DNA from 3 places in the Bacteroides acidifaciens genome. Region 3 is predicted to be linked to each of the others. Evidence: riboswitches for the same ligand, from Rfam matches in the RefSeq annotation. Region 3 holds a riboswitch; each other region holds the start of a gene.
The links. Region 3 has a riboswitch for cobalamin ahead of accC (acetyl-CoA carboxylase biotin carboxylase subunit). Riboswitches for the same ligand answer to the same signal wherever they lie in the genome.

Region 1: linked by a shared signal. The riboswitch ahead of CLIN57ABFB40_RS01010 (TonB-dependent receptor) and the one ahead of accC (acetyl-CoA carboxylase biotin carboxylase subunit) in region 3 are both predicted to bind cobalamin.
Region 2: linked by a shared signal. The riboswitch ahead of CLIN57ABFB40_RS03420 (TonB-dependent receptor plug domain-containing protein) and the one ahead of accC (acetyl-CoA carboxylase biotin carboxylase subunit) in region 3 are both predicted to bind cobalamin.

What each region holds. Positions count from the first base shown of each region.
Region 1 is NZ_CAEUHO010000001.1:244,652-247,930, reverse strand. It holds gene CLIN57ABFB40_RS01015 (YncE family protein) at 1-50, opposite strand, end outside; gene CLIN57ABFB40_RS01010 (TonB-dependent receptor) at 47-2,092, opposite strand; cobalamin riboswitch at 2,299-2,511, opposite strand; gene CLIN57ABFB40_RS01005 (ABC transporter substrate-binding protein) at 2,637-3,279, shown strand, end outside.
Region 2 is NZ_CAEUHO010000001.1:859,855-863,133, reverse strand. It holds gene CLIN57ABFB40_RS03430 (DUF5106 domain-containing protein) at 119-1,063, shown strand; gene CLIN57ABFB40_RS03425 (hypothetical protein) at 1,154-1,363, opposite strand; cobalamin riboswitch at 1,347-1,557, shown strand; gene CLIN57ABFB40_RS03420 (TonB-dependent receptor plug domain-containing protein) at 1,744-3,279, shown strand, end outside.
Region 3 is NZ_CAEUHO010000001.1:423,689-426,967, reverse strand. It holds gene CLIN57ABFB40_RS01725 (N-acetyltransferase) at 1-289, opposite strand, end outside; gene CLIN57ABFB40_RS01720 (thioredoxin family protein) at 609-932, opposite strand; cobalamin riboswitch at 1,136-1,341, shown strand; gene accC (acetyl-CoA carboxylase biotin carboxylase subunit) at 1,476-2,987, shown strand; gene CLIN57ABFB40_RS01710 (acetyl-CoA carboxylase biotin carboxyl carrier protein subunit) at 3,008-3,279, shown strand, end outside.

The sequences.
Region 1 (3,279 bases), 180 kb from region 3:
GACAAACTCATAAAAAGTATCAGCAGATATATAAAATGTATTTTTTTCATAAGCTAAGACTAACAATAAACCGGAAATTCCGCCCCGGCATCGGATAATTGAGTACCACATCGTAATATTGGTTCAGCGCATTGTTCATCTCTATCGAGGCCTTCAACAGATAACGACTACGAATCCGAAACTCCTTTTGCAAGGAAAAATCATGTGTGTACCACGGTTCCACATAGTTACGCGGAATATTATTCACAGCCCCGTTATAACGCTCACCTACATAAATAAAACTGTAATTCAACGTCCACGTACCATATTCTACTCCCGCAATCACCGAGCCGCTATGCCAGGGAGTATAAGGAATCTGGTCGCCATACGAAGACAGTTTCTTCCCGTTGATTTTTGTAAAATCCTGCGCTTTCGCGAAAGAATAAGAAAGATTGGTATTCATCCTTACCGGTCCTGCATGACCGAATACAGCCGCCGAAACATCTAGCCCCTTACTCTCCACTTTTCCCATATTTGTCATCATCCAGCGAAAACTGCTCCCGGTAGGCGCAGCAATAATCTTATCTGTAATCGCGGCATAGTAAATATCAGCCTGTACAGAAATCCGGTCAATAAATCCTTTTTTGAATGTCTTTTGATAACTTCCACCAATATTAAATTGGTCGGTAAATTCCGGATTCAACTGACTAAAGCCTATTTGCGCATAATAAAGGTCATTAAAAGTAGGCAAACGGAAGATACGCTTATAGAAAGCACGCAAATTAAAATCATGGTTGTGGAAAGGTTTATACCCGACGATAAATGCCGGAGAAAGTTCCGATTTGTCAGGGGCTTGCACATTATTACGAACTTTCTCGATAACGAATGTCCCCAACACATCAGCCTGTAATTTCCATTTTCCCAGATTCAACGCCGTAGCCAGTGCCGCCCAAGTTGTATAGCGTTGCGGGAACGTGAAAGGAGTCCCTACTCCACGCATGACGGCATTCAACTTATTATATTGAAAATCGACAGACAAAGACACATCCCATACAGGCAGAATGCTATACATATTCACCACCGACAAATACCAGTCCTGCTGATAATAGGTATTATCGAACTGCATCTTTTTTGTCACACTCTCTTGCAGAAACTGCACTGTATCCCTTGAAAGATAATGTGTATAGTCATAGGCAAACTTCCCGTTCAGTTGCAACTTATATTTCGGGGTGACATCTTTCACAAATGTAGCTTGGGCAAAGAAATTCTTATCCCCCTGCCGTTCTCCATTCTGCCATACATTTTTCACGATAGCTCCGGGCAGTCCTCTGTCCGAATCATAATAATACAGTTTAGCCTGCCAATAGCCGTTATGAATAATGCCATATACACCGGCTTCGATACGATAAGCCTCAATATCACTGTTCCATCGGGTAGCTGTCGTATCATAAGCCACTTTACCCTCCTGATTCAAACGTCTGTAACGGAACTTATATTGCCCGTCGGATTTCGTATATTCACCGCTCAGACTCAAGCTAAGGTAATCGTTCAGTTTATGTTCCAACCGGATGGAAGGATTAATCAACTGGATACTTCCTGCCTTATAGCGCACCAGCAGATTCGTTTTCTTTCCTGTTTCAAACTTCGGTTTCCGAGCTTTCATATATACAGCCGAAGCCGAAGCAAAGTCTTTGGCGGACTGGAATATCTCACTTTTTTGTCCGTTATAAAGAGATAATTCTTCCAAATCATCCAGCGAAAAACGCCCCAAATCAACCACTCCGTTTTGTGCGTTTCCAATCTGAATGCCGTCATAAAACACACCGACATGGTGAGAACCCATATTACGGACATCTATCGTCTTCAATCCGCCCATACCACCGTAATCCTTGATTTGCACGCCGGAAAAGTAGCGCAAAGCATCAGCTACATTATGCGTATTCAGTCGTTCCAGTTGCAGCCCGTTCAGCCGTTGGGCAGGGATTACTTCTTTATACGGCTTCGCCGTGACCACTACCTCATCCAAGTGTTGCAAACTATCCAAACGACTTTGAGCTCCCAGCAACGCCGGAAGTCCCAAACAACCTACTGTCCATAGAATTTTTCGAATCATTCCTCTTGTCATCTCGTCTGTTTATTTTCTTTCAATTATAAACTTCCAGGAATATACAAAGACAGAAAAGGGCAGTCTGCTCCCCTTCAAAAAGAGCATAAGTCAGCGTCCTGCACAAACAGACACTGCGCACTTTGTACGTCGCACAAAAACAAGTACTATGTGATTGCTATAAACTGCACTCTTCAAACTCTAATCCCGGAAAGTTTCAAGAATTCAACTTTGGCAGGTCTTCTGACTTACTCCATTTTCCTAACGCCCTTCCCATTCCTCCAAAGCGGAACAGTGGATTTGAGTATTGTAGGAAAACTTTTGGCGGAGCTTACAGCAGCGGGTCTGTTCAGGATTTACACCTGATTCCCTTTTCACCACTCTTTCCGTAGAATCGGAAAAGTGACACCAAAATTTCTAGGGACAAAGATACACAAATAGAAACAAATCGGAAGAAAAATCCAACTAAAATAAAAACAAACTAATAATAAGTCCTATCTTTGCCGTTCGAAAGGACCCACTATTATTTTTTCTAATTAAACATCTTATAAAAGTGAAATCTCCTGCTCTGACTATCACGTTACTTTGCCTGCTCTTTTTGGCAAGCTGTATCACCCGTAATAAGACATCTCTGGAAGCATTCAACCAAGATGTATATACCCCTGAATACGCTTCGGGATTTAAAATTCTGGGTGCCGAGAACGCCACCAGCACACTTATACAGATTACCAACCCGTGGCAAGGCGCCAACGATGTAACAATGTCCTATTTTGTTACACGCAACGGTGAGCAAGCGCCTGCCGGATTCAACGGTCCCATCATCCCTGCCGGAGCCAAACAAATTGTATGCATGTCTTCTTCCTACATCGCCATGCTCGATGAACTAGGAGAAATCAACCGGATTGTCGGAGTTTCGGGCATTGATTATATCGCCAATCCCTACATCCTTGCCCACAAAGATTCAATCAAGGATATGGGTCCTGAAATGAACTACGAACTGCTGATTGGATTAAAACCCGACGTAGTTTTGCTCTATGGCATAGGTGACGCCCAAACCGCTGTAACAGACAAGTTGAAAGAACTTTCCATACCTTATTTATATATGGGTGAATATCTGGAAGAATCACCGCTCGGCAAGGCCGAATGGATGATTGTCCTTTCCGAACTGACAGACAAGCGGGAAAAGGGAATAGAAA
Region 2 (3,279 bases), 440 kb from region 3:
AGGTTCTTTTAAAAGAAGACAAAGAAGAAAAGAAAGAAATATTCTTTGTATAAAATGAAAAGGCATTATCTTTGTCTTCTATGTAATTCATAGAAGTTCAATATAATAACAGCCAATTATGAAAACGAATCTAAATATTCTTTCAATTGTATGTATTCTTTGTCTTTGTGCCTGCAAAAACGGCAATGCTTCCGGCTTAAACAAAACTGAAGTAGCACAGGATACTATCAAAACTTTCACATTACCCACCATCCCGACAATGATGACGGCGCCGGAACAACGGGCGGATTTCCTTGTCAAGCACTATTGGGATAACGTAAACTTTGCCGATACCAATTATATCCATCACCCCGAAGTGACCGAACAGGCTTGGTCGGACTATTGCGATATATTGAACCATGTTCCATTGGAAACTGCACAGCAAGCTATGCGGAAAACAATCGAACGGACAAACGTGGATAAGAAGGTATTCACTTACATCACCGACTTGGCAGACAAATATCTGTACGACCCTAACTCTCCGATGCGTAACGAAGAATTTTATATCCCTGTACTGGATGCCATGCTGGCTTCTCCCATACTGGAAGAAATAGAAAAGGTACGTCCCAAAGCCCGCCGTGAACTGGCTCAGAAAAACCGTATCGGAACCAAAGCATTGAACTTTAACTATACATTGTCTTCTGGCGCACAAGGCTCCCTTTATCAACAGAAATCGGACTATACCTTATTATTTATCAATAACCCGGGATGCCACGCCTGCACGGAAACAATCGAAGCATTAAAAAACGCCCCTATCATCAATCAGCTTCTATCTCAAAAGAAGTTGACCGTCCTCTCTATCTACCCCGACGAAGAACTGGACGAATGGCGGAAACATCTGAATGAATTCCCGAAGGAATGGATTAACGGATATGACAAGACTTTCGCTATCAAGGAGCAACAACTGTATGACTTGAAAGCCGTCCCTACCCTCTACCTTCTGAACAAAGACAAGACAGTACTTCTAAAGGATGCCACAGCGCAAACCATCGAAGAATACTTACTAATGAAAGGCGAACAATAAGCATCTCCCACGTCACCCACACACGTACACACACCGCATGCCCATACCACGTGCCACCCCGCATGGTTTCCCGGCCTCGTTTTTTCAGCGTCAAGCGCAGGTGTTTTCTTCGGCGTTAAGAAGGGCAGACTGTTTGAGCGTAGCGAGTTTCTGCCCTTTAGCCGGAGAAAGCACCGGAGTAGCTGAAAAAACGCAGCCTTGATTCTTTCTTTTTGGTTCTTTTTCTTTCGTATCAAGACGAAAGAAAAAGAACGCCCCCCTTTGCAAAAGCCAAATAAACTCCCTATCTTTGCCACGCATTGGTTCGCAGACCTCAAAAACATACGAGGAAAGCGATTAAAAGGGAATCAGGTGTAAATCCTGAACAGTCCCGCTGCTGTAAGTTCTATAAATATGTTGCGAGCAACCTACTTTTAGCCACTGGAAAGAAACTTCTGGGAAGGCGCCCGCAACAGGAACGAGTCAGAAGACCTGCCGTGCAACCAATTTCACTGCTTTCGAGGAAAAAGCGTTGAATCTAATGAACCGGACAATCCGTCTATCATTTCATTCATCATTCTGATTCAGAGAAAGTGTGTTTTAATTAATAAACTCTGCCAAGTTTATTTATGCGTGTCCGGTCGAAGGGATTTCGCCCGGACACTTTTAAAAGTGAAAAATAGATCAATAATAGGACAAGGATGAGACATATAAGGCTATACAAGAGTATCTGTGCAGTAATCTGCTGCCAGCTTTTATTCCCCGCACTTTTTGCGCAACAGCAAAAAGTGGATACAACGCATACATACTCCATCCCCGAAATTACAGTTTCCGATATTTACCAAACACGAGAGATACGTTCTACCGCTCCGCTACAAGTACTTTCCAAAGATGCGCTAAAGAACCTGCATGCTCTGCAAGTCTCTGATGCCGTGAAGCATTTTGCCGGAGTGACCGTGAAAGATTACGGTGGCATCGGCGGACTGAAAACCGTATCCATACGCAGCCTGGGCGCACAACACACAGCCGTAGGTTATGACGGAATCACCGTAACCGACTGCCAGACGGGTCAGATTGACATCGGTCGTTTCTCGCTCGATAACGTAGACCAGTTATCATTAAGCAACGGTCAAAGCGATAATATATTCCAGCCGGCACGTTTCTTCGCTTCGGCAGGAATACTGAATATACAGACACTTACTCCCCGTTTCGAAAAAGGGAAACGTACGAATATCAGCGCGGCTTTCAAGACCGGCTCATGGGGGCTGGTCAACCCATCGGTTCTGTTAGAGCGACAACTCAATTCTAAGTGGACAGTCACAGCCAATGGCGAATGGATGTCTTCAGACGGACAATACCCCTACACCCTGCACTACGGAAATACAGAGGGCGACCTGACGTCACGGGAGAAAAGAAAGAATACCGACGTACAGACTTTCCGTACCGAAGCCGGACTTTACGGCAACTTCTCCGATAAAGAGCAATGGCGATTGAAAGCCTATTACTTCCAATCTTCCCGAGGATTGCCGAAAGCCACTACACTTTATAACGACTATTCCTCACAACACCTGTGGGACAAGAATACATTTATACAAAGCCAATATAAGAAAGAGTTCAGCCACCAATGGGTATTGCAGACTTCCGCCAAATGGAACTGGAGCTATCAGCGTTACCTGGACCCCGACACCAAAAACTCTTCAGGAAAAACGGAAAACAGTTATTACCAACAGGAATACTATCTCTCCGCATCGGTATTATACAGATTATTGAACAATCTTTCATTTTCCCTTTCAACGGATGGGAGTATCAATACAATGGATACTAATCTTACTAATTTTGCGCAACCCACCCGCTATTCATGGCTGACGGCTTTTGCTGGAAAATATGTAAATGATTGGCTGACCATCTCCGCATCTGCTTTGGCAACTATCATCAACGAAGATGTCAAGGAAGGCGGCAGCGCCGGCAATCACCGCAAATTAACGCCTTATGTCAGCGCTTCATTCAAGCCTTTCCATAACGAAGAGTTCCGTATCCGTGCCTTCTATAAGGACATCTTCCGCCTGCCAAGTTTCAATGACTTATATTACCAGGAAGTGGGAAACACCAAACTGAAACCTGAAAATGCAAAGCAATATAATATCGGACTTACATACAGCAAGAATGTATGTACATTCATTCCTTATCTTTCGGCAACCGTTGATGCATACTATAACAAAGTAACGGATAAAATCATT
Region 3 (3,279 bases):
GAGCTTTCGCATACCCTTTTCCTTTATACTGCCCGGCTACCCAAAAGCAGTTTATCAACAAGTAATTGTCGGCCTTCACAGGAACCCACCCGTTTTCGGCAGGGCCATATTCGATAAATACTTTCGCTCGCTCATTCAAACGACGAAAAACATACCCGTTTTCAAATTGCTTCTTCAGCCATTCCTTTTTCAGGTTATAACTTTCCTGGCATTTCTTATCCGAGAAAGCACAGCAGATATGTTCTTTCCCTATGTTGTCTTTAGTAAGCGTGATAAAGTCGATGTTCATGGTATCAGTTTTTTATTAGTAGTCTTTTAATGAAATAGTATCGGATATTATATTATCCACAAAGATAAACATTCGAGTGTAGCAGTCATTATCCAATCCCGTAAAAATCAATATTATTTAGTAGAAAGTGAGGTACGGGCATAAAAAAAGGAGCAACGCCTTGCTCCAACCTTTGTTAACCTTAAATCTAATACTATGAAAAACACAGTGCAAAGATACGGACTTTCCGATTATCTGCAAATTATCCAAATAAAAAAGCATGTTTCATAACATGATTTAAAACTTTCCGAAGAATAACACCTCTTTTATTAATACTTTTTCAAGATTTAAATCCCTTCACGGCTCTTTCCAGTCTTTCCAAAGTAAGTTCGCCGGATTGTCTCCAAAGTTGTTGTCCTTTTCTTAAAAGGATAAATGTAGGCGTTGCTTCGATGGTGTAGAAATCCGTAAGGGCAGTTTCCTGGTCTACGTCCACTTCCACTACTTCGAGCGTTCCTTCCATTAGTTTCTTAAATTCCTCAACGACAGGTTTCATATGCTGGCAATGAGGACACCACGTTGCGTAAAATTCCGCCATTACCCAATCGGCATTAGCCAGCTTCTCTTGATTCCGTTCCTCACGGGCTACTTTCTTCTCTTTCATAATTGATTACTGTTTTGATTAATAATTGCCACTTCAACAATGCGAAAAGAAAGAAAGTTTAAAGGGTACACAATAATACACACAGATTTAACTATTAAATCCATTTGCATTTACCGTCTTTCGTTTCTAATATCCGGACAGCCGCCCATTGCACAAAAAAGCAACTTTCGTGCAAAAAGAGAACACTCTATTCAAAATTTATTTATCTTTGTCGCCGAAATGGTTCGGAATCCGTAGCCAACGGACGACGATTAATAGGGAATCGGGTGCAAATCCCGGACAGTCCCGCTGCTGTGAAGCTCTGTTCAATGTCTTATAAATGAACTAATTTGACGCCACTGATGTTCTATCGGGAAGGTAAATAAGACAAGAGTCAGTCAGAAGACCTGCCACTTCACGTAAAACGTTCTTCCGCCTCGTGGATTAGGAGAAAGGACATCGTTTGTTAAGCCCCAAATCAAGAAAATACTGTGTTTTCATCAGGTGGAGTATGTCCGCAAGGTGGGAAGACATAAAATAGGTATGTACTTAATTTAGAAAAGTATGATAAAAAGAATCTTAGTAGCCAATCGCGGTGAGATAGCCGTGAGGGTGATGCGCTCCTGCCGGGAGATGGAAATAACGAGTATCGCGATATTTTCCGAGGCAGACCGGACTGCAAAGCACGTCCTCTACGCAGACGAAGCATATTGTGTAGGTCCCGCCGCATCTAAAGAGAGTTATCTGAATATAGAAAAAATCATCGAAGTGGCGAAAGCGAACCACGCAGACGCCATTCATCCGGGATATGGCTTCCTGTCCGAGAATGCGGCTTTTGCACGACGTTGCCAGGAAGAAGGCATTATCTTTATCGGTCCCAATCCGGAGACGATGGAAGCAATGGGCGACAAGATTTCCGCCCGCATCAAGATGATTGAAGCCGGAGTACCCGTCGTGCCCGGCACACAAGAAAACCTGAAAAGTGTGGAAGAAGCCGTGGAACTCTGCAACAAAATCGGTTATCCGGTGATGCTGAAAGCCTCTATGGGTGGCGGTGGAAAAGGGATGCGCCTTATCCACAGCGCGGAAGAAGTGGAAGAGGCCTATACAACTGCCAAAAGCGAATCTCTTTCTTCTTTCGGTGACGATACGGTTTATCTGGAGAAGTTCGTGGAAGAGCCTCATCACATCGAGTTTCAGATTCTGGGTGACAAGCATGGAAACGTGATTCATCTTTGCGAACGCGAATGTTCCGTGCAACGCCGCAATCAGAAGATTGTGGAAGAAACTCCTTCGGTTTTCGTCACTCCGGAATTGCGGAAAGATATGGGAGAAAAAGCGGTGGCTGCCGCAAAAGCCGTTAATTATATTGGTGCGGGAACTATCGAGTTCCTGGTGGACAAACACCGCAACTATTACTTCCTCGAAATGAACACCCGCCTGCAAGTGGAACACCCCATTACGGAAGAAGTAATCGGTGTAGACCTCGTAAAAGAGCAGATAAAGGTAGCCGACGGACAGGTTCTCCAACTGAAACAGGAAGATATCAAGCAGCGCGGACACGCTATCGAATGTCGTATCTGTGCTGAAGATACGGAAATGAATTTCATGCCGAGCCCGGGAATTATCAAGCAGATAACAGAGCCGAACGGTATCGGAGTGCGTATCGACAGTTATGTGTACGAAGGATACGAGATTCCTATTTATTATGACCCGATGATTGGCAAACTGATTGTGTGGGCTACCAACCGCGAATATGCTATCGAACGGATGCGCCGCGTGCTTCACGAATACAAGCTGACGGGAGTCAAGAATAATATCAGTTACCTACGTGCCATCATGGATACGCCCGATTTTGTGGAAGGCCATTACGATACCGGATTCATCGCCAAAAACGGTGAGCACCTGCATCAGTGCATCATGCGAACCAGCGAGCGTGCCGAGAATATTGCGTTGATTGCCGCCTACATGGATTACCTGATGAATCTTGAAGAGAACAGCAGTGACACTACCGACAACCGTCCTATCAGCAAATGGAAAGAATTCGGATTGCATAAAGGCGTACTTCGTATCTAATTAAAAAAAAGCAGTTAATTATGGAAATTCATATAGGTGACCGGGTGGCCGAAGTGGAACTGGTCAGCAAAGAAGATAATAAAGTGGTACTTACCATCGACGGAAAGCCGTTTGAAGCGGACGTGGTAATGGCGGAAAACGGAACCTGCAACATCCTTATGGACGGTCGCAGCGCAAACGCGCAACTCATCCGCAAGGAGAACGGGAAAAGCTATAAAGTGAACACGCATTACAGCAGTTTCAATGTTGAAATCGTAGACAGCCAGGCGAAATACCTGCGTATGCGCAAGAA